Regions from separate parts of the Planosporangium spinosum genome, predicted to be linked through region 2. Evidence: riboswitches for the same ligand, from Rfam matches in the RefSeq annotation. Region 2 holds a riboswitch; the other holds the start of a gene.
What was found. Region 2 has a riboswitch for thiamine pyrophosphate ahead of ACNTMW_RS22360 (ECF transporter S component). Riboswitches for the same ligand answer to the same signal wherever they lie in the genome.

Region 1 (9,816 bases), on a different contig from region 2:
GGCCGGCCGGCTACGCGAAGCTGTCGCGGGTCATCTCCGAGGCGCACCTGAGCGGAGGGGAGAAGGGGCGGCCGGTCTACGACCTCGACGAGGTCGCGGCGGCGTTGCGCGGCGACGTGCTCGTGCTCACCGGCTGCCGCAAGGGCCACGTCCCGGCGGCGCTGCTGGCCGGCGGCGTCGAGGCGGCGGCCACCGAGCTCGACCGGTTGACCGCGCTGTTCGGTGCCGAGCACGTCGCCGTCGAGCTGACCGACCACGCCCACCCGGACGACCACGAGCGCAACGAGGTCCTCGCCGAACTGGCCGACACGGCCGGGCTGCCGGTAGTCGCCACCAACAACGTGCACTACGCGACCCCCGCGCGGCGGCGGCTCGCCATGGCGCTCGCCGCGGTCCGGGCCCGGCGCAGCCTCGACGAGATGGCGGGCTGGCTGCCCGCCGCCGGTACGGCGTATCTGCGCAGCGGTGCGGAGATGGCCGCGCGCTTCGCCGCGTTCCCCGGCGCGGTCGAACGGGCCGCGGCGTTCGGCCGCGACCTGGCCTTCGACCTCAAGCTGGTCGCCCCTCGGCTGCCCGCCTACGACGTGGGCGAGGGCCACACCGAGATGAGCTGGCTGCGCCACCTGACCATGCGGGGCGCGGCCCGCCGGTACGGCCCGCGCAGCGCGTATCCCAAGGCGTACGAGCAGCTCGAGTACGAGCTGGACATGATCGAGAAGTTGGACTTCCCCGGGTACTTCCTGATCGTCTACGACATCGTCGAGATCTGCCGCCGGCTCGACATCTTCTGCCAGGGCCGGGGGTCGGCAGCCAACTCGGCGGTCTGCTACGCGCTGGGCATCACCAACGTCGACGCCGTCGCGCACGGGCTGCTGTTCGAGCGGTTCCTGTCCGAGCAGCGCGACGGGCCGCCCGACATCGACGTCGACATCGAGTCCGACCGGCGTGAGGAGGTCATCCAGGAGGTGTACCGCCGCTACGGCCGTCGCCACACCGCCCAGGTCGCCAACGTCATCTCCTACCGGCCGAAATCGGCCGTGCGCGACATGGCCAGGGCGTTCGGGTACTCGCCCGGCCAGCAGGACGCGTGGAGCAAGCAGCTCGACCACTGGGGTTCGGTGGCCGCGCACGAGGGGATCCCGCCGCAGGTCGTCGAGTACGCGAACGAGTTGCTGACCTTTCCCCGGCATCTGGGCATCCACTCCGGCGGCATGGTCATCTGCGACCGGCCCGTGATCGAGGTGTGCCCGGTGGAGCACGCCCGGATGGCGAACCGCACCGTCCTGCAGTGGGACAAGGACGACTGCGCGTCGGTGGGGCTGGTCAAGTTCGACCTGCTGGGACTGGGCATGCTGTCGGCGCTGCACTACGCGTACGACATGGTGGGCCTGCGCTGGGATCTGTCCACGATGGACCTCACCGACCCCGAGGTGTACGACATGCTCTGCCGGGCCGACTCGGTCGGGGTGTTCCAGGTGGAGAGCCGGGCCCAGATGGCCACCCTGCCCCGGCTGAAGCCGAGAAAGTTCTACGACCTGGTCGTCGAGGTGGCGCTGATCCGACCCGGCCCGATCCAGGGCGGCTCGGTGCATCCGTACATCCGGCGAGCCAACGGCCTGGAGCCACCGACGGTGCCGCACCCGCTGCTGGAGAACGCGCTACGCAAGACGCTGGGGGTGCCGCTGTTCCAGGAGCAGTTGATGCAGATGGCCATCGACGTGGCCGGGTTCACCCCGCAGGAGTCCGACGAACTGCGCCGGGCGATGGGCGCCAAGCGGTCGACCGGGCGGATGGAGGCCGTCCGGGAGCGGCTGTACCGGGGCATGGCGGCCAATGGCGTCACCGGTGAGCTGGCCGACGACCTGTACCACAAGCTCGCCGCGTTCGCCAACTACGGCTTCCCGGAAAGCCACGCGATGAGCTTCGCCTACCTGGTGTACGCCAGCGCCTGGCTCAAGCGGTACCACCCGGCGGCGTTCTGCGCGGCGCTGCTCAACGCCCAGCCGATGGGGTTCTACTCGCCGCAGTCCCTGGTGGACGACGCGCGCCGGCACGGGGTGACGGTACGGCGGCCGGACGTCAACGCCAGCAACGCGCCGGCCGTGCTGGAGCCGCCGGTCGACGGCGAGAGCCCGGGGACCGAGCCGCACGAGTGGGGCCGCGGCGGACCGGTGGTCCGGCTGGGGCTTTCCTCCGTGCGTACCCTCGGGTCGGGTGTGGCCGAGCGGATCGAGGCGCGACGCGCCGACGGCGGCCCCTACCGCGACCTGGTCGACCTGGCCCGGCGGGCGGAACTCACCACGGCCCACCTGGAGGCCCTGGCCACCGCGGACGCGTTCGCCTGCTTCGGGCTGACCCGGCGGGAGGCGCTGTGGGCGGCCGGTGCCGCCGCGCAGGAGCGGGACGGCCGGTTGCCGGGGACGGCCACCGGCGTCGAGGCGCCGACGCTGCCCGGCATGGACGCGGTCGAGCGGCTGGTCGCCGACGTGTGGGCGACCGGGCTCGCCCCGGACGCGCACCCCGCCCAGTTCGCCCGGCCGGTCCTGGACCGCCTGGGCGCGCTGCCGATCGACCGGCTGCGGACGGTCGAGCCCGGCCGGCGGGTGTACGTCGGCGGCATCGTCACCCACCGGCAGCGCCCCGCGACCGCCGGTGGGGTCACGTTCGTCAATCTCGAAGACGAGACCGGCATGCTCAACGTGACCTGCTCGCCGGGGCTGTGGCAGCGGTACCGGAAGGTCGCGCGGACGTCGCCCGCGCTCATGGTGCGCGGGATCCTGGAACGGGTCGAAGGGGTGGTCAACCTGCGCGCCGACCACCTGGCGCCGCTGACCCTGCCGGTACGCCCGGGGTCCCGGGACTTCCGCTGACTCGACAGTTACCGCATGATCACGGAGCATTTTCCGTGTTCTGGCATGGAAAATGCTCCGTGATCATGGATGTGGGGTCGACGGCGAGATCAGGAGTGGCCGCGGATCGGGTGCGGCCGGTACGGCGCCTCCAGTCGCTTGATCTCCTCGTCGGTGAGGTGCACGTCGAGCGCGCCGAGGGCGTCCTCGAGGTGCTGGAGCTTGGTCGCCCCGATGATCGGTGCGGTGACCCCGGGCCGGGACAGCAGCCAGGCGAGCGCGACCTGGGCCGGTTTCACGCCTCGCTCCTGGGCGACCTCCACGACGGCATCCACGACCGCGAAGTCGTCGTCGGTGTACAGGTTGTCGGCGACCTGGTCGTTGTTGGCGCGTACCGTGCGCCGCTCGCCGCCCGGGCCGCGGTTACCGGCGAGCAGCCCCCGCGCCAGCGGGCTCCACGGGATCAGGCCGACGCCCTGGTCGGCGCAGAACGGGATCATCTCCCGCTCCTCCTCGCGGTACACCAGGTTGTAGTGGTTCTGCATGGACACGAACCGGGTCCAGCCCCGCAGGTCCGCGGTGTACTGCATCTTCGCGAACTGCCAGGCGTACATGCTGGACGCGCCGATGTAGCGGGCCTTGCCGGCGCGTACGACGTCGTGCAGCGCCTCCATCGTCTCCTCGACCGGGGCCTCCGGGTCGAAGCGGTGGATCTGGTACAGGTCGACGTAGTCGGTACCGAGCCGCCGCAGCGAGTCGTCGATGCCGGCCATGATGTGCTTGCGGGACAGGCCCCGCTGGTTGGGGCCCGGCCCCATCGGGCCGAAGACCTTGGTGGCGAGGACGTAGTCGTCACGGTTACGGAAGAGCTTCGACAGCAATCGCCCGGTGACCTCCTCGCTGACGCCGAGCGAGTACATGTCGGCGGTGTCGAAGAAGGTGATCCCGGCCTCGACCGCGTGGCGCACGATCGGTTCGGCGGCATCCTCAGGAAGTATCCATTCCCGCCGGGCGGGGTCGCCGTAGCTCATCATGCCGAGGCAGATCCGGGAGACCTTCAGGCCGGTCGAGCCAAGTCGCGAGTACTCCATGGCTCGATCTTTACGCGGTGGCGATCCGGCGGCGACCCCGCCCGGCGTTGTGTCGATCCCGGTACGTCGCTAGGGTCAACCACTGAGCAACAACCCACGGGAGTCCGGTGTCACCGGGCTGAGAGGGGGGCTGTGAGCCCCCGACCGTCGAACCTGATCCGGGTCATGCCGGCGCAGGGAGGGAGGATGGATGCCCCCTATCGGGCGGCTGCACCTGATCACCGACACCCGGCCGGGCCGTGACGCGCTCGCCGTCGTCGCCGCCGGGCTGGCGGCCGGCGCCGACACCGTTCAGGTACGGGTCTCCGACGACGCCACGGACCGGGACGCGTACGAGCTGACCGTCCGGATCCTCGCGATGTGCCGGGAAAGCGGCGCGATGTGCCTGGTCAACGACCGGCTGCACGTGGCGCTCGCCGCCGGGGCGGACGGCGGGCACGTGGGAGCGGACGACCTGCCCGTGGCGGCGGCCCGCCGGATCCTCGGGCCGGGCGCCGTCCTCGGCGCGACCGCCCGCGACCCGGAGACCGCACGGCAGGCGGTACGCGACGGCGCCGGCTATCTCGGCGTGGGTCCCGCCTACGCCACGCGTACCAAGGATGGTCTGCCCGACCCGATCGGCCCGGCGGGCATCGCCGCCGTCGCGCGGGCGGTGACCGTACCGGTGATCGCGATCGGTGGCGTCACAGCGGCCAGGGTCCCCGAGCTGACCGCCACCGGCGCCCACGGCGTCGCGGTCGTCGGCGCTGTCAGCGAGGCCGGTGACCCCGGCAAGGCGACCCTCGAACTGCTGGAGGCACTCCGATGACCACGCGGGTCGCTGTCGTCGGCGCCGGGATCATCGGGCTCGGCATCGCGTGGCGCTGCGTGCAGCGCGGCCTCGACGTCACCGTGTACGACGCCGGCGGGGACGCGGCGTCCACCGTGGCCGCGGGCATGCTCGCCCCGACCAACGAGATCCAGGCCGGCGAGGAGGAGCTGCAGGGCCTCCTGGTCGACTCCAACCGGCGCTGGCCCGGCTTCGCCGCCGAGCTGGAGAAGGCCACCGGTGTCGAGCTGGGCTACCGCGACGAGGGCACGCTGATCGTCGCGCTCACCGGCGACGACCTGCGCGAAGTACGCCGCCTCGCCGGGTGGTACCAGCGGGCCGGCCAGCCGGTGCACCCCCTGACCGCGCGGGAACTGCGCGAACGCGAGCCCCTGCTGTCGCCCCGGGTACGCGGCGGTGCCTATGCGCCCCAGGACCGGCAGGTGGATCCGCGCCGGTTGCGCACCGCGCTGCGGCAGGCCGTCGGCGAGGACCGGATCGTGCGGCAGAACGTCACCGACCTGGCCAACCTGGACGCGGACCGCGTCGTGGTCGCCGCGGGGATCGGCACGACGGCCCTCACCGGCCTGCCGGTCCGCCCGGTCAAGGGGCAGACCGTACGGCTGAGAGCGCCGGCCCCGCCGGTCCGGCACGTCATCCGCGGGTACGCCCGCAGCCGCCCGGTCTACCTGGTGCCGCGCCACGACGGGGAGCTGGTGATCGGGGCGACCGAGGAGGAGCGCGGCGCAGACACGACCGTGACCGCCGGTGGCGTGCTCGACCTGCTGCGCCCCGCGGCCGAGCTGCTGCCCGAGGTCGCCGAGTACCCGATCACCGAGATCCTGGCCGGGCTGCGGCCCGGCACCCCGGACAACGCCCCGATTCTCGGGGTCCTGAAAGACCACGTCATCGTGGCCGCCGGCCATTACCGCAACGGTGTCCTGCTCACGCCCGTCACGGCCGACCTGGTCGCGGACCTCGCCGTCACCGGCGTGCCGCCGCAGGAGATCAAGCCCTTCACCCCGGACAGGGAGGCGCTGTGGACCTGACAGTCAACGGCGAGCACCGGACCCTGAGCGGTCCGACCAGCGTCGCCGACCTGGTCAGCGAGCTGACCAACCGGGAGACCGGCGTCGCCGTGGCGGTCAACGGCGAGGTGGTGCCGCGCTCGGTGTGGGCCGCGACGGCCCTCGGCAGAGGCGACGCGGTCGAGATCCTCACGGCGGTGCAAGGTGGATAACTTCACGATCGCCGGTGAGGAGCTGGACTCCCGGCTCATCCTCGGCACCGGCGGTGCGACCAACCACGCGGTACTGGAGGAGGCGATCCGGGAGAGCGGAACCGTGCTCGTCACCGTGGCGCTGCGCCGCATCGACCCGACCGCCCCCGGCACCCTGCTGGACGTCCTGGACAAGGCCGGGGTGCGGATCCTGCCGAACACCGCCGGCTGCTACACCGCCGCCGAGGCGGTCAAGCTGGCCCACCTGGCGCGTGAGGCCTTCGCGACGAGCTGGGTGAAGCTCGAGGTCATCGGCGACTCCGACACCCTGCTGCCGGACGCGGTCGAACTGGTGAGCGCGGCGCAGACCCTGGTCGACGACGGGTTCACCGTCCTGCCGTACACCACCGACGACCCGGTACTGGCCCGCCGGCTGGCCGACGTCGGGTGCGCGGCCGTGATGCCGCTCGGCGCGCCGATCGGCTCCGGCATGGGCATCCGCAACCCGTACAACATCGCGCTGATCAGGGAGGCGGTGAGCGTACCCGTGATCCTGGACGCCGGGATCGGCACGGCCTCGGACGCGGCGCTCGCGATGGAGCTGGGCTGTGACGGCGTGCTGCTCGCGTCGGCGGTGACCCGCGCCGAGCGGCCGGGGGAGATGGCGGCGGCGATGCGCCACGCGGTGATCGCCGGGCGGCTGGCGTACCGGGCCGGGCGGATCGCGCGGCGGCTGCACGCCACCGCGTCCAGCCCCTTCGAGGGGATGCCCACGTGGTGATCGTCTTCACCGACCGCCGTCAGGCCCGCCGCCCGCTGCTCGAGGTGATCGCGGCGGCGGTCGGCGGCGGCGCGCGGACGGTGGTGCTGCGGGAGAAGGACCTGCCCGACGACGAGCGGGCGGTGCTCGCGGCGCGCTTGCAGCCGCTGCTGGCGAACGTCGGGGGGAGATTGCTGCTCGCCGGCCGCGTACCCGGCCCCGACGGCCGGCATCTCGCTGCCGCCGACCCGTGGCCGGCGGCAGCGCGCGGGCTGATCGGCCGCAGCTGCCACGACGCGAACGAGCTGGCCGGCGCCGCCGCCGAGGGCTGCTCGTACGCCACGATCTCGCCGGTCTACCCGACGGCGAGTAAGCCCGGCTACGGTCCGCCGCTCGGCCTGACGAAGCTGCGCGAGCTGTGCGCCGGGGCCGGCCTGCCGGTGTACGCCCTGGGCGGCGTCGATTCCGGCGAGCGGGCCGCCGCGTGTCGGGCCGCCGGGGCTGCCGGGGTGGCCGTGATGGGCGCGGTGATGCGCGCGGACGACCCGGCCGCGGTCGTGAAGGAGCTGCTGCCGTGAACCCGCCCGTCGCGCTCACCATCGCCGGCTCGGACTCCGGCGGCGGTGCCGGGATCCAGGCCGACCTGAAGACGTTCGCGGCGCACGGCGTCTTCGGTACCAGCGTGATCACCGCACTCACCGCGCAGAACACCACGAAGGTACGCGGGGTGCGGGCGACCGAGCCGGACTTCGTGGCCGAGCAACTGTCCGCCGTACTCGACGACCTGCCCGTCGCCGCGGTCAAGACCGGCATGCTCGCGACGGTCGAGATCGTCCACGTGGTGGCCCGCTGGGCCCGGAGACTGCCGCAGCTGGTGGTCGACCCGGTACTGGTCTCGTCGGCCGGTGATCCGTTGTTCGACGGGGCGGCGCGGGTCGCGTACCTCGACGAGCTCTTCCCGGTGGCGATCGTGGTGACGCCGAACTCGCGGGAGGCCGGAGTCCTGGTCGGACGCGACATCACCAGCGTCGACGACGCCGTCGCCGCCGCCCGCGAACTCGGTGGGGCCGGCCCGGAGTGGGTGATCGTCAAGGGCGGCCACCTGGACGGCGGCGGAGAGGCCGTTGACGTCGTCTGGCACGCCGGTGAGGTCGAGATCCTGCGCGCGCCGTGGGTCGACACCGCCAACAACCACGGCACCGGCTGCACCTTCGCCGCCGCCACCGCCGCCCGGTTGAGCCGGGGCGACGACGTGCGGGCGGCGCTGCACGGTGCCAAGTCCTACGTCCATCGCGCCCTGCGCGGGTCCGCCGGCTGGCGGCTCGGCGAGGGGCACGGCCCACTGTCCTGGGAGGCACTCTCATGAGGCACAAGGTCTACGTCTCCGGTTCGCGGCCCGATCTGCGGGTGCCGTTCGCCGAGGTGAAGCTGACCGGCGACAACCCGCCGGTACGGCTCTACGACACGTCCGGTCCCGGCAGCGACCCGTCGGTCGGCCTGCCCGAGCTACGGGCGCACTGGATCGCCGAGCGCGGCGACGTGATCAGTGAGTCGGCCCGCGGGACCGCCGCCGCCGGGCAGACCGTGCGCCGCGCCGCCCCCGGCCGGACCGTCACCCAGCTGCACTACGCCCGTCAGGGCATCGTGACCCCCGAGATGGAGTTCGTGGCGCTGCGCGAAGGGCTGCCGGCTGAGGTGGTCCGCGAAGAGATCGCCACCGGTCGGGCGATCCTGCCCAACAACGTCAACCACCCGGAGAGCGAACCGATGGCCATCGGCAACCGGTTCCTGGTGAAGGTCAACGCCAACATCGGTACCTCGGCCGTGACGTCCGGTGTGGACGAGGAGGTGGCCAAGCTGACCTGGGCCACGCGGTGGGGCGCCGACACCGTCATGGACCTGTCCACGGGTAAGCACATCCACGCCACCCGCGAGGCGATCGTGCGCAACTCGGCGGTACCCATCGGCACGGTACCGATCTACCAGGCCCTGGAGAAGGTCGGCGGCGACCCGCTGAAGCTGACCTGGGAGGTCTACCGGGACACCGTGATCGAGCAGGCCGAGCAGGGCGTGGACTACATGACGGTGCACGCCGGCGTGCTGCTGTCGTACGTGCCGCTGACGGTGCGGCGGGTGACCGGCATCGTCTCGCGGGGTGGGTCGATCCTGGCCGCCTGGTGCCTGGCCCGCCATGAGGAGAACTTCCTCTACACCCACTTCCGCGAGTTGTGCGAGATCTTCGCCGCGTACGACGTCGCCTTCTCGCTGGGCGACGGGCTGCGGCCGGGCTCGATCGCCGATGCCAACGACGCCGCCCAGCTCGCCGAGCTGCAGACCCTCGGCGAGCTGACGAAGATCGCCTGGGAGTACGACGTCCAGGTCATGATCGAGGGGCCGGGTCACGTGCCCATGCACAAGATCAAGGAGAACGTGGACCTCCAGCAGGAGTGGTGCCATGAGGCGCCGTTCTACACGCTCGGGCCGCTGACCACCGACATCGCTCCGGCGTACGACCACATCACATCGGCGATCGGCGCCGCGATGATCGCCATGTACGGCACGGCCATGCTCTGCTACGTCACCCCCAAGGAGCACCTCGGGCTGCCCGACCGCGACGACGTGAAGGAGGGCGTCATCGCGTACAAGATCGCTGCGCACGCGGCCGACCTGGCCAAGGGGCACCCGGCCGCGCAGGCCTGGGACGACGCGCTGAGCAAGGCCCGGTTCGAGTTCCGCTGGGAAGACCAGTTCAACCTGGCGCTCGACCCGGACACCGCGCGGAGGTACCACGACGAGACGCTGCCCGCCGAGCCGGCCAAGACCGCGCACTTCTGCTCCATGTGCGGGCCGAAGTTCTGCTCCATGAAGATCAGCCAGGACCTGCGCCGGTACGCCGACCAGCACGGCGTCGACCCGGTGACCGCGCGTGACCTCGGGCTGAAGGAGAAGGCGGCCGAGTTCGTCGCGACCGGCGCGGAGATCTACCGGGCGCCGTGACCGTTGCCTTGATCGTCACAACTTCCGGGAAATTGTGGTCTCCGGGTGCCTCGATGGCCACAACTACCCGGAAGTTGTGTCGATCATGAGGG
Region 2 (9,816 bases):
CGCGGCGCGGTCAGCGCGCTGCTGGCCGAGGTCGAGGGGTTCCACAGCGCCCAGGAACTGCACGCGATGCTGCGCTCCCGGGGTGAGGCCGTGGGGCTGACGACGGTGTACCGGACGCTGGTCGCGCTGGCCGACGCGGGCGAGATCGACGTGATGCAGACGCCGGCCGGCGAGAACCGGTACCGGCGGTGCAGCGACGGCCACCATCACCACCTGGTGTGCCGCTCCTGCGGGCAGACCGTCGAGGTGCTCGGCCCGGCGGTGGAGAGCTGGGCGGAGAAGGTGGCCGCCCGGCACGGGTACGCCGACGTCAGCCACACCCTGGAGATCTTCGGTACCTGCCCGGAGTGCCGGCGCTGACGCCCCTCTCCGCGATCAGGGGAAACCTCGACGTGGGAAACCTCGACTACAGCCGGCGGCGCACATCGGTCGCCGTGGACGGGCCGGGCGTCCAGCGCGCCACCCAGTCACCGGCGGCCGGCGGCGGCACGATGCCCGACTCCAGCCGGGCGTACCGGCCGGCGACGATCCGCTTGGCCGCCGCCACGTCCACGTCGTCGGTGTTGTCCCACAGGTCGGTGAAGAGCCGCTCCACCCGGGCCTGGGCCTGCCGGCAGAACAGGTCGGCCAGCTCGACCTCCTCGACGCGCCCCGACGCGTTGGCCTTCACGCAGGCCGCGGACATCGCGTACAGCTCGGCGCCGACGTCCACGATGCGCCCGAGGAACGCCTGCTTGCGCTCCATCTTTCCCTGCCAGCGCGCCATCGCGTAGAACGTCTCGCGGGCCAGCTTGCGCGACGCGCGTTCCACGGCCCGCAGGTGCCGGGCCAGCGGCCCGAACTCGGCGTACCCGGCCGGCGCCTGCCCCCTGCCGACGACCAGCGTGGGCAGCCACTTCGCGTAGAAACCGCCGGCCCGGGCGGCCGCCCTGGCCTTGCGGCCCAGCGCCGCCTCCGGGTCGATGATGTCGCCGGCGACCGACAGGTGGGCGTCGACCGCCTCCCGCGCGATGAACAGGTGCATGATCTCGGTCGAGCCCTCGAAGATCCGGTTGATCCGCAGGTCGCGCAGCAGTTGCTCGGTCGGGATCGGGCGCTCGCCGCGGGCGGCGAGCGAGTCGGCCGTCTCGTACCCGCGCCCGCCCCGGATCTGGATCAGCTCGTCGGCGACCTGCCAGGCCAGCTCGCTGGCGTACAGCTTGGCCAGCGCCGCCTCGATGCGGATGTCGTTGCGGTCGTCGTCGGCCAGCCGGCAGGACAGCTCCAGCATCGCCTCCATGCCGTACGCGGAGCCGGCGATGAACGCGAGCTTCTTGGCGACCGCCTCGTGCCGGGCCACCGGCAGGCCCCACTGCACCCGCTCGGCCGCCCACTCCCGGGCCACCCCGAGGCACCACTTCGCCGCGCCGACGCACATCGCCGGCAGTGACAGCCGGCCGGTGTTCAGCGTGGTCAGCGCGATCTTCAGGCCCCGGCCCTCGCCGCCGATGACGTTGGCCGCCGGTACCCGTACGTCGTGGAACCGGGTGACGCTGTTCTCCAGACCGCGCAGTCCCATGAAGGCGTTGCGGTACTCGACGGTGATGCCGGGGGAGTCACCCTCCACCACGAACGCCGTGATGCCGCCACGGTGCCCGTCCGAGGGAGGTACCTGGGCCATCACCACCAGCAGGGTGGCCAGGGTGCCGTTGGTGGCCCACAGCTTCACCCCGTTGAGCAGGTAGTCGCCCTCGGGCGTGATGGTCGCCGTGGTGGACAGCCGGGCCGGGTCGGAGCCGACGTCGGGCTCGGTGAGCAGGAACGCCGACACCTCGCCGGCCGCCAGCCGGGGCAGGAACCGCTGCTTCTGCTCGTCGGTGCCGAACAGCTTGAGCGGCTGCGGCACGCCGATGGACTGGTGGGCCGACAGCAGCGCGCCGATCGCCGGGCTGACCGAGCCGACCAGCATCAGGGCCCGGCAGTAGTCCCAGTTCGACAGGCCCAGGCCGCCGTACTTCTGATCGATCTTCATCCCGAAGGCGCCGAGCTCGGCCAGGCCGGCCAGCGCGTCGTCGGGGATCCGCGCGTCGCGTTCGATCTGCGCACCGTCGACCTTGCCGGTGACGAACTCCTCGAGCCGGGCGATAAACGCCTCCGACTCGCCGGACCCGGCCTCCGGCCGCGGCGGTGGGTTGATCAGATCCAGCGGGAACCGGCCGAGGAACAGCTGCTTGCCGAAGCTCGGCTTGCGCCACTCCTTCTCCCGGGCAGCCTCGGCGACCTGCCTGGCCTGCCGCTCGGAAACCTGGGTCTGGCCGCCGTCGGGCGCGTTCGCCGCCGGCTGGCTGCGGGTCGTCGTCATGGCCACCCCCTTGCGGGTACGGGAGCCTTGCGCGTCTGGTATCAGGCTACTAGCCGGTAGTACCCATCGGTAAGTCCGCGCGACCGATGATCTCGGGCAACCGGACGCTCAGCCCGCCGCACCGACCCGGCCACGCACCGCCGCCGCGACCGCCTCCGGCGCCTGGTCGACCACCCAGTGGCTGAGCCCGGGCAGCTCGACGAAGTCGTACTCCCCGGTCACCTCGCGCGCGCAGCGCCGCGCGGCGACCCGGCCGATCGCCACGTCACCGTCGCTCCACAGGTACGTCGTGGGCACGCCCACCGCCGGCAGCCCGGACCGGTCGAACAGGCGCAGCGCCCGGTACCAGTTCAGCGCGGCGGTCAGCGCGCCCGGCGCCAGCAGCGGCGCGACATACCGGTCGACCCCGGCGGCGTCCAGCCCGGAACCGGCGAAGATCGCCCGCAGCCGCCGGGCGCCGTCGGCCAGCAGCACCTCCTCGGCCCGGCCGGCGCGCCGGAAGAACAGGATGTACCGCGACCGGCGTAGCTGGTCGAGGCTGGTGAGCAGGGCCCGGCCGAGGGCCCGCGGGTGCGGCACCGACAGCGCGGTCAGCGTGGCCACCCGCTCGGGGAACCGGGCGGCCAGGCCCCAGCCGACGGCGGCGCCCCAGTCGTGGCCGACGACGTGGGCGCGGTCCACGCCGAACGCGTCCAGGATCGCGACCGCGTCGGCCACGCACTCGCCCAGCGCGTACGCGGCGACGTCCGGCGGGCGCGCGCCCGGCGAGTACCCGCGCTGGTCGGGCGCGATCGTGCGCAGGCCGGCGGCGTGCAGCCCCGGCGACATCGCGCGCCACATCTGTCCGTTCTGCGGGAACCCGTGCAGCAGCAGGACCGGGGTGCCGCCGGCCGGGCCGCCGACGGTCACCTCGAACGCCAGTCCCCGGGCGGCGACCTGCACGCCCGCCGCCTACGACTCGTACTGTTCGTTCGGCGCGGCCACCGGCGCGAGGTCGATCACCTCGAGGTACGGGATGGTCTCGCCGTTGACGGCGTCCTTGACCGTCTTCGCGGTGTACCGGCCGGTCACCTCGATCCAACTGTCGGCCTTGAGGCCGGCGGGTACCTCGCCGGTCAGCGCCACCTTGACCGGGCGGGCGTCGGCGGCGCAGCAGCTGAGCACCATGCGCGCCAGGTACGGACCACCCTCGCCACCGGTGACGACGAAGCCGGTGAGGCGGACCGTCCGGTCGCCGATCGACCGGCCGCCGTCGAACACCGCCCGGCTGGCGTAGTCCAGCACGCTGATCTTCACCGGGTCACCCGCGGGCAGCGGCGGGAAGTCCGAGACCTGTTGCAGCGCGGTGCCGTTGCGGCTCGCCGCGTACGAGCCGAGGGCCGGCGGCGAGACCAGCAGCAGGGCGAACACCGGCAGGATCAGCAGCCACGCCACCCACGGACCGTGCGCGTGCGAGTGCCCGTCGTCGCCCTGGGGGTGCCCCTCGTGGTCGTGCGCGGCCCGACCGCCGCGGAACTCGTACCACAGTGTCATGACCGCCGCGACGACGAGCAGCGCGCCGGCGGCGATCAGGAACGGGCGCAGCCCCTGCTTGACGTAGCGCAGGTACAGGTCGGTGAGGCTGCTGCGCAGTACGGCGCCGCCGACCAGGAGCAGCACCACGGCCTGGGCCTGACGGTTCACAGCAGGACCACCCCCACGAGGACGGACACCACGATCGCGAGTACGAACGTCGCCGGCGCGAACCGGGTGGCGAACCGGCGGCCGAACATGCCCGCCTGCATCGCGAACAGCTTCAGGTCGATCATCGGCCCGACCACCAGGAACGCCAGCTTCGCCGTGGTCGAGAACTCGCGCAGCGACGCCGCGACGAACGCGTCCGCCTCCGAGCAGATCGACAGCACCACGGCGAGCACCGCCAGGGTGAGCACCCCGAGCACGGGGTTGTCGCCGAGCGTACGCATCCACTGCTGCGGCACGAGCACGTTGATCGTGGCGGCGGCCATCGCGCCGAGCACCAGGTAGCCACCGGCGTGCATGACGTCGTGGCGGGCCGCCGCCCAGAACGCGGCCGGCTTGCCCATGCCGTCGAGTTCCGGCCGGTGCGGCAGCCTGATCCACTCCGTGCGGCCCAGCCGCAGCCACAGCCAGCCCATGGCGCAGGCGGTCAGCATGCTGGCCAGAGCCCGGGCGACGACCATACGGGGCTGGCCGGGGAACGCCACCGCCGTGGAGGCCAGCACGACCGGGTTGATCGCGGGCGAGGCGAGCAGGAACGCCAGCGCCGCCGCCGGGGTGACCCCGCGGCGTACCAGCGCGCCGGCGATCGGCACCGACCCGCACTCGCAGCCGGGCAGTACCATCCCGGCCGCGCTCGCCACCGGCACGGCGAGGGCCGGGTGCCGGGGCAGTGCCTTGGCGAAGAACGACGCCGGCACGAACACCGCGATCACCGCCGACAGCACCACGCCGAACACCAGGAACGGCATTGCCTGGGTCAACACCGACACGAAGATGGTGGTCCAGGTCTGCAGGCCCGGCGCGGACAGCGCGCGGCTGATCGGTGCCCGGAACACGACCACGAGGACCAGGACGGCGGCGAGCACCTCGACGGAGCTGACCCGGCGGGCCGGCCCGCGGCGTCCGGTACCGGCCGCCTCCGCGGCGCCGGTCGTCACGGTCTCCGCGGCGCCGGCCGCATCGACCTCCTTGACGCCGGCCGCATCGGCCTCCTTGACGCCGGCCGCATCGGCCTCCTTGACGCCGGCCGCATCGGCCTCCTTGACGCCGGCCGCATCGGCCTCTCCGGCGCCGGCCGGCGCGGTCGGCTCCCGCGCCTGCGTGCGGTCGGGCGCTGCCACTGGTTCGTTCCTTCCCGTCGCGGGGAGCGGACGCCGACAGCGTACCGCCCACCATCCGGCGCAGCAGGGCAATGACGGCAGGTCCACATACCTCGATGGGCCACCCGGGCCCTTACCGGAGATCGCGGCCACTGCTACTGTCGATGCCACAACTTCACATCCGACAGGGGAGCGCACAGCGCTGAGAGTGCGGCCACGCCGCAGACCCTCGAACCTGATCTGGGTAATGCCAGCGCAGGAAGTTCGGTCAGGCTCCGCGTAGCGCCATGTCCCGCCGACGGCGGGACATGGCGTGCGTCTTCTCCTGGTTCACCCTATTGAACTGGGAGGTTCCACATGAACAACCGATGGCGCACCGTCGACGTCGTCGTCGCCTCCGTCATCGCGGTCGCCTTCGGCGTCGTCTTCTGGGCCTGGGCGCTGCTCTACAACGGACCGGCGGAGGCGTTCCCGCTGCCCGGCCGGGCGCTGCTGTACGGCGTCTGGCTGGTCCCCGCCGTGCTCGGCGCGCTGGTCATCCGCAAGCCCGGCGCGGCCACCTACACCGAACTGGTCGCCGCGATCGTCTCGGCGCTGCTGGGCAACTCGTGGGGGTGGACGGTCATCCCGCAGGGGCTGCTCGAAGGTCTCGGCGCGGAGCTGGTCTTCCTCGCGCTGCTGTACCGGTCGTTCGGCCTGCTCACCGCGCTCGTCGCCGGTGCGGCGGCGGGGGTGGCCGCGACCGCCTTCGACGTGATCGTGTGGTACCCGGGCTACTCGTGGGCGACCTTCCGGCTGCCGTACATCGCGCTGGCCGCGGTCGGCTCGGCGGTCGTGGCCGGCGCCGGCGGCTGGGCGCTGACCCGGGCGCTCGCGCAGACCGGTGCGCTGGACCGGTTCCCCTCCGGACGGGAACGGGCCGCGATCTGAGCACTCTGGAACTCCGCGGCTTCGGCTGGCGGCACGCCGGCCGCAAGGCGTGGGCGATCCGCGGCGTCGACCTGCGCGTCGAGCACGGCGAGCGGGTACTGCTGCTCGGCCCGTCCGGGGCGGGCAAGAGCACCCTGCTCGCCGCGGCCGCCGGCCTGCTCGCGCACGACTCCGGCGAGCAGGAGGGCGAGGTACTCGTCGACGGCCGGGACGCCCGCGCGACCCGCGACCGGGTCGGCATCCTGTTCCAGGATCCGCAGACCCAGCTGGTCATGGCCCGCGCCGGCGACGACGTGGCGTTCGGCCTGGAGAACCGGGGCGTGCCGGCCGCCGGGATCTGGCCGAGGGTCGATGCGGCCCTCGGCCTGGTCGGGTTCCCGTACCCCCGCGACCGCCGCACCGACGCACTGTCCGGCGGCGAGCAGCAGCGACTGGCCCTCGCCGGGGTCCTGGCACCCGGCCCCGGACTGCTGCTGCTCGACGAGCCGACCGCCAACCTCGACCCGGCCGGCGCGGCGCAGGTCCGCGACGCCCTGCGGGCCGTCGAGCCGACGGTGGTCCTGGTCGAACACCGGGTCGCCGACGTCGTACCGCTCGTCGACCGGGTCGTCGTCCTGTCCCCCGGCGGCGGGGTGGCCGCCGACGGCGTGCCGGAGAAGGTCTTCGCCGAACACGGCGCCACGCTGGCCGCGCAGGGCGTGTGGGTACCCGGCGTGCGGCCGGCGCGGCGGCGGGCGGCCGGGTCCCCCGGCGCGGCGCTGCTGACCGCCGACCGGCTGGCGCTGCGCCACCCCGGCGCCGACCGGCCGGCACTGTCCGGCGTGGACATCGAGGTACGCGAGGGTGAGGTGCTGGCCGTCCGCGGCGCCAACGGCGCGGGCAAGTCGACCCTCGCGCTGCTGCTCGGCGGCCTGCTGCGGCCGACCGCCGGCCGGGTGACCGCGCGGGCCGAGCCGGCGGTGCCGCCGCACCGCTGGCGGGCCGCGACCCTGGCCCGCCGGATCGGTTCGGTGTTCCAGAACCCCGAGCACCAGTTCGTCACCAACCGGGTACGCGACGAGCTGGCCCTCGGCCCGCGGCGGGTGGGTCTGGACCCGGCGCCGGTCGTCGACGAGCTGCTGACCCGGCTGGGCCTGGACCGGCTCGCGGCGGCCAACCCGTACACCCTCTCCGGCGGCGAGCAGCGCCGGCTCAGCGTGGCGACGGCCCTGGCCACGGCTCCGGACGTGCTCATCCTCGACGAGCCGACGTTCGGCCAGGATCTGCGGACCTGGCGGGAGCTGGTGGACCTGCTGGCCCGCCTGCGCGACGAGGGGCGGGGCATCGTGACGGTCACCCACGACGAGGACCTGGTCGAAGCGCTGGCTGACCGCCACTTCCTCCTCTCCCATGATCACGGAAATTGCTCCGTGTCCCGGGACGGACGACGTTCCGTGATCACGGAAGGGAGGCCGGCGTGAGGCTGCTCGAACCGCTGGCCGCGCCCGGCGCGCCGCTGGCCCGGCGCAACCCGACCGCGAAGCTGGCCGCCAGCGCGCTGCTCACGTTCATCCTGCTGGCCTCGGTCGACCCGGTGACCCCGGCCGTCGCGATCGGGCTCGAACTCGCGGCGGTACCGCTGTTCGGCATCCGGTACCGGGCCCTGGCCCGCCGGGCCTGGCCGCTGCTGGCGAGCGCGCTGGTCGTCTTCGCGTTCACGCTCGCCTTCACCACCGAACGCGGTGGGGCGGCGCTGCTGGCGGTCGGGCCGCTCGACGTGACCACGGGCAGCCTCGCGGCGGCCCTCGGCCTGGCGCTGCGGATCTTCGCCGTCGCGCTGCCCGGTCTCGTCGTGTTCGCCACCACCGACCCGACCGACCTGGCCGACTCGCTCGTCCAGCAGGTACGCGTACCGCCCCGGTTCGCGATCGGCGCGCTGGCCGCGTTCCGGTTGCTGCCGCTGCTCGCCGGCGAGTGGGAGATGCTGACCCTCGCCCGGCGGGCCCGCGGCATCGACGCCGGCCGCAACCCGGTCGCCCGCGCCCGGCTGTTCGCCTCCACCATGTTCGCGCTGCTCGTGGGCGCGATCCGGCGCGGTACCCGGCTCGCGACCGCGATGGACGCGCGCGGGTTCGACGCGGGCACCACCCGGACGGTGGCCCGTCCGCAGCGGTTCACCGCGGCCGACGCCGCCCTGGTCGTGGGCGCGGTGGGGCTCGCGGCGGTCGCGATCGGCGCCAGCGTCGCCACCGGTACGTTCCGCCTCATCGGGTGAGGCGCGCCCCATCGGATGCGACGTGTCCCCGTCGGGCGCGGGTCGGCCCGCGTCACCTCATCGGGTGAGGCGGGGTCCGGGCCGCTCAAGGCCGCCGCTTCGCCGTCGATACCACCGGTGTTCCGACGAAGACACCCGGACCCCGGCACGCTGGCCGGCCCGATCCCTGCGAGGAGCGCGAGCACGCCGATGAACCGCCTGGACACGCCGCCGCCTCACTACGAGTCCCCCACGCACCGCGCCTACTGCGAGATCGTCGAGGCGCTGTCCGACATCCAGATCACGCTGACCCGCCACGAGTACCGCGAGTCCGTCGAGCGGGGGCTGAACGTCGACAACATCTACGACGAGTTCGCCCGGTGGCTGCACGAGCAGGTCGACTACCAGCTCAGCCAGGCCCGTCGCAACCGCCTCATCCTCGACGCCCTCGACCCGGACAACGGGCGCTGAGCCGACCCGGTCGCGGCGGTACCGTGTACCCCGTTCCGGGTAGCCCGATCGGGCCCGCCCCACCCGTCCGATGCATGCGTGCGCATACGTCGTCGGCTGTTCACACCGCACCCGCGCCGTTGCCACCTTCCGTTCGCCGACCTCCGCCAGATTCCGGCGTGAGTCGCGCGTGATCACGCGCTACGGCCGAACGGAGCAACAGCGATGGGACACAGCCACCCGCACCCCCACGACCACGACGTACCGGGTGAGGTTCCCCCGGTACTCGATATGTCCATCCCCGACAGCGACCTGTCCCCCGCCGAGGTGTCGCGGCGCGGCTTCCTGCGCCGGGCCGGTGTCCTGGGTGCCGGTGCGGCGGCGGCCGGCGCGTTCGGCGGGAGCGTGGCCGGCGCGCTCGGCGGAGCGCGGGCCGCGCACGCGCAGGGTAACGCCGGCGAGCGCGGTGACAGCCGCGGCGGTTACCTGTGGCTCGCCGGAGACCACCACATCCACACCCAGTACAGCTCGGACGCGCAGTACCGCGTCTCGGACCATGTACGGCAGGCGAGCGCGAACGGTCTGGACTGGATGGTCATCACCGACCACGGCAGCGACCAGCACGCCAAGATCGGCGTGGAGAAGGTCAACCCCGACATCCGCCGCGCCCGCGACGCGCATAAGGACATGCTCGTCTTCCAGGGTCTGGAGTGGAACATCCCGGCCGCCGAGCACGGCACCGTCTTCGTGCACCCCGGTAAGGACGAGGTCGCGGTGCTCAAGGAGTTCGAGAACTCCTTCGACGGGACGGTGAAGAAGGCGTCCGGTTCCACCCCGGCCAACGAGGCCCTCGCCATCGCCGGCGTCAACTTCCTCGCCGACGCCGTCAAGCGCAAGCGGGTACAGGACGCGCTGTTCCTGGCCAACCACCCGGCCCGCAAGGGCATCGACTCGCCGCACGAGATCCGGGGGTGGCGCGACGCCCAGCCGCGCATCGCCGTCGGCATGGAGGGCGCGCCCGG

Region 1: linked by a shared signal. The riboswitch ahead of thiE (thiamine phosphate synthase) and the one ahead of ACNTMW_RS22360 (ECF transporter S component) in region 2 are both predicted to bind thiamine pyrophosphate.

Annotation. Positions count from the first base shown of each region.
Region 1 is NZ_JBLYUB010000007.1:161,611-171,426, forward strand. It holds gene ACNTMW_RS12285 (error-prone DNA polymerase) at 1-2,870, shown strand, start outside; gene ACNTMW_RS12290 (aldo/keto reductase) at 2,960-3,940, opposite strand; TPP riboswitch at 4,027-4,137, shown strand; gene thiE (thiamine phosphate synthase) at 4,131-4,748, shown strand; gene thiO (glycine oxidase ThiO) at 4,745-5,797, shown strand; gene thiS (sulfur carrier protein ThiS) at 5,788-5,988, shown strand; gene ACNTMW_RS12310 (thiazole synthase) at 5,981-6,748, shown strand; gene ACNTMW_RS12315 (thiamine phosphate synthase) at 6,742-7,305, shown strand; gene thiD (bifunctional hydroxymethylpyrimidine kinase/phosphomethylpyrimidine kinase) at 7,302-8,093, shown strand; gene thiC (phosphomethylpyrimidine synthase ThiC) at 8,090-9,724, shown strand.
Region 2 is NZ_JBLYUB010000017.1:143,540-153,355, reverse strand. It holds gene ACNTMW_RS22385 (Fur family transcriptional regulator) at 1-360, shown strand, start outside; gene ACNTMW_RS22380 (acyl-CoA dehydrogenase family protein) at 407-2,341, opposite strand; gene ACNTMW_RS22375 (alpha/beta fold hydrolase) at 2,450-3,283, opposite strand; gene ACNTMW_RS22370 (TIGR03943 family putative permease subunit) at 3,293-4,024, opposite strand; gene ACNTMW_RS22365 (permease) at 4,021-5,019, opposite strand; TPP riboswitch at 5,358-5,461, shown strand; gene ACNTMW_RS22360 (ECF transporter S component) at 5,539-6,111, shown strand; gene ACNTMW_RS22355 (ABC transporter ATP-binding protein) at 6,108-7,571, shown strand; gene ACNTMW_RS22350 (energy-coupling factor transporter transmembrane component T family protein) at 7,568-8,365, shown strand; gene ACNTMW_RS22345 (hypothetical protein) at 8,555-8,815, shown strand; gene ACNTMW_RS22340 (PHP domain-containing protein) at 9,020-9,816, shown strand, end outside.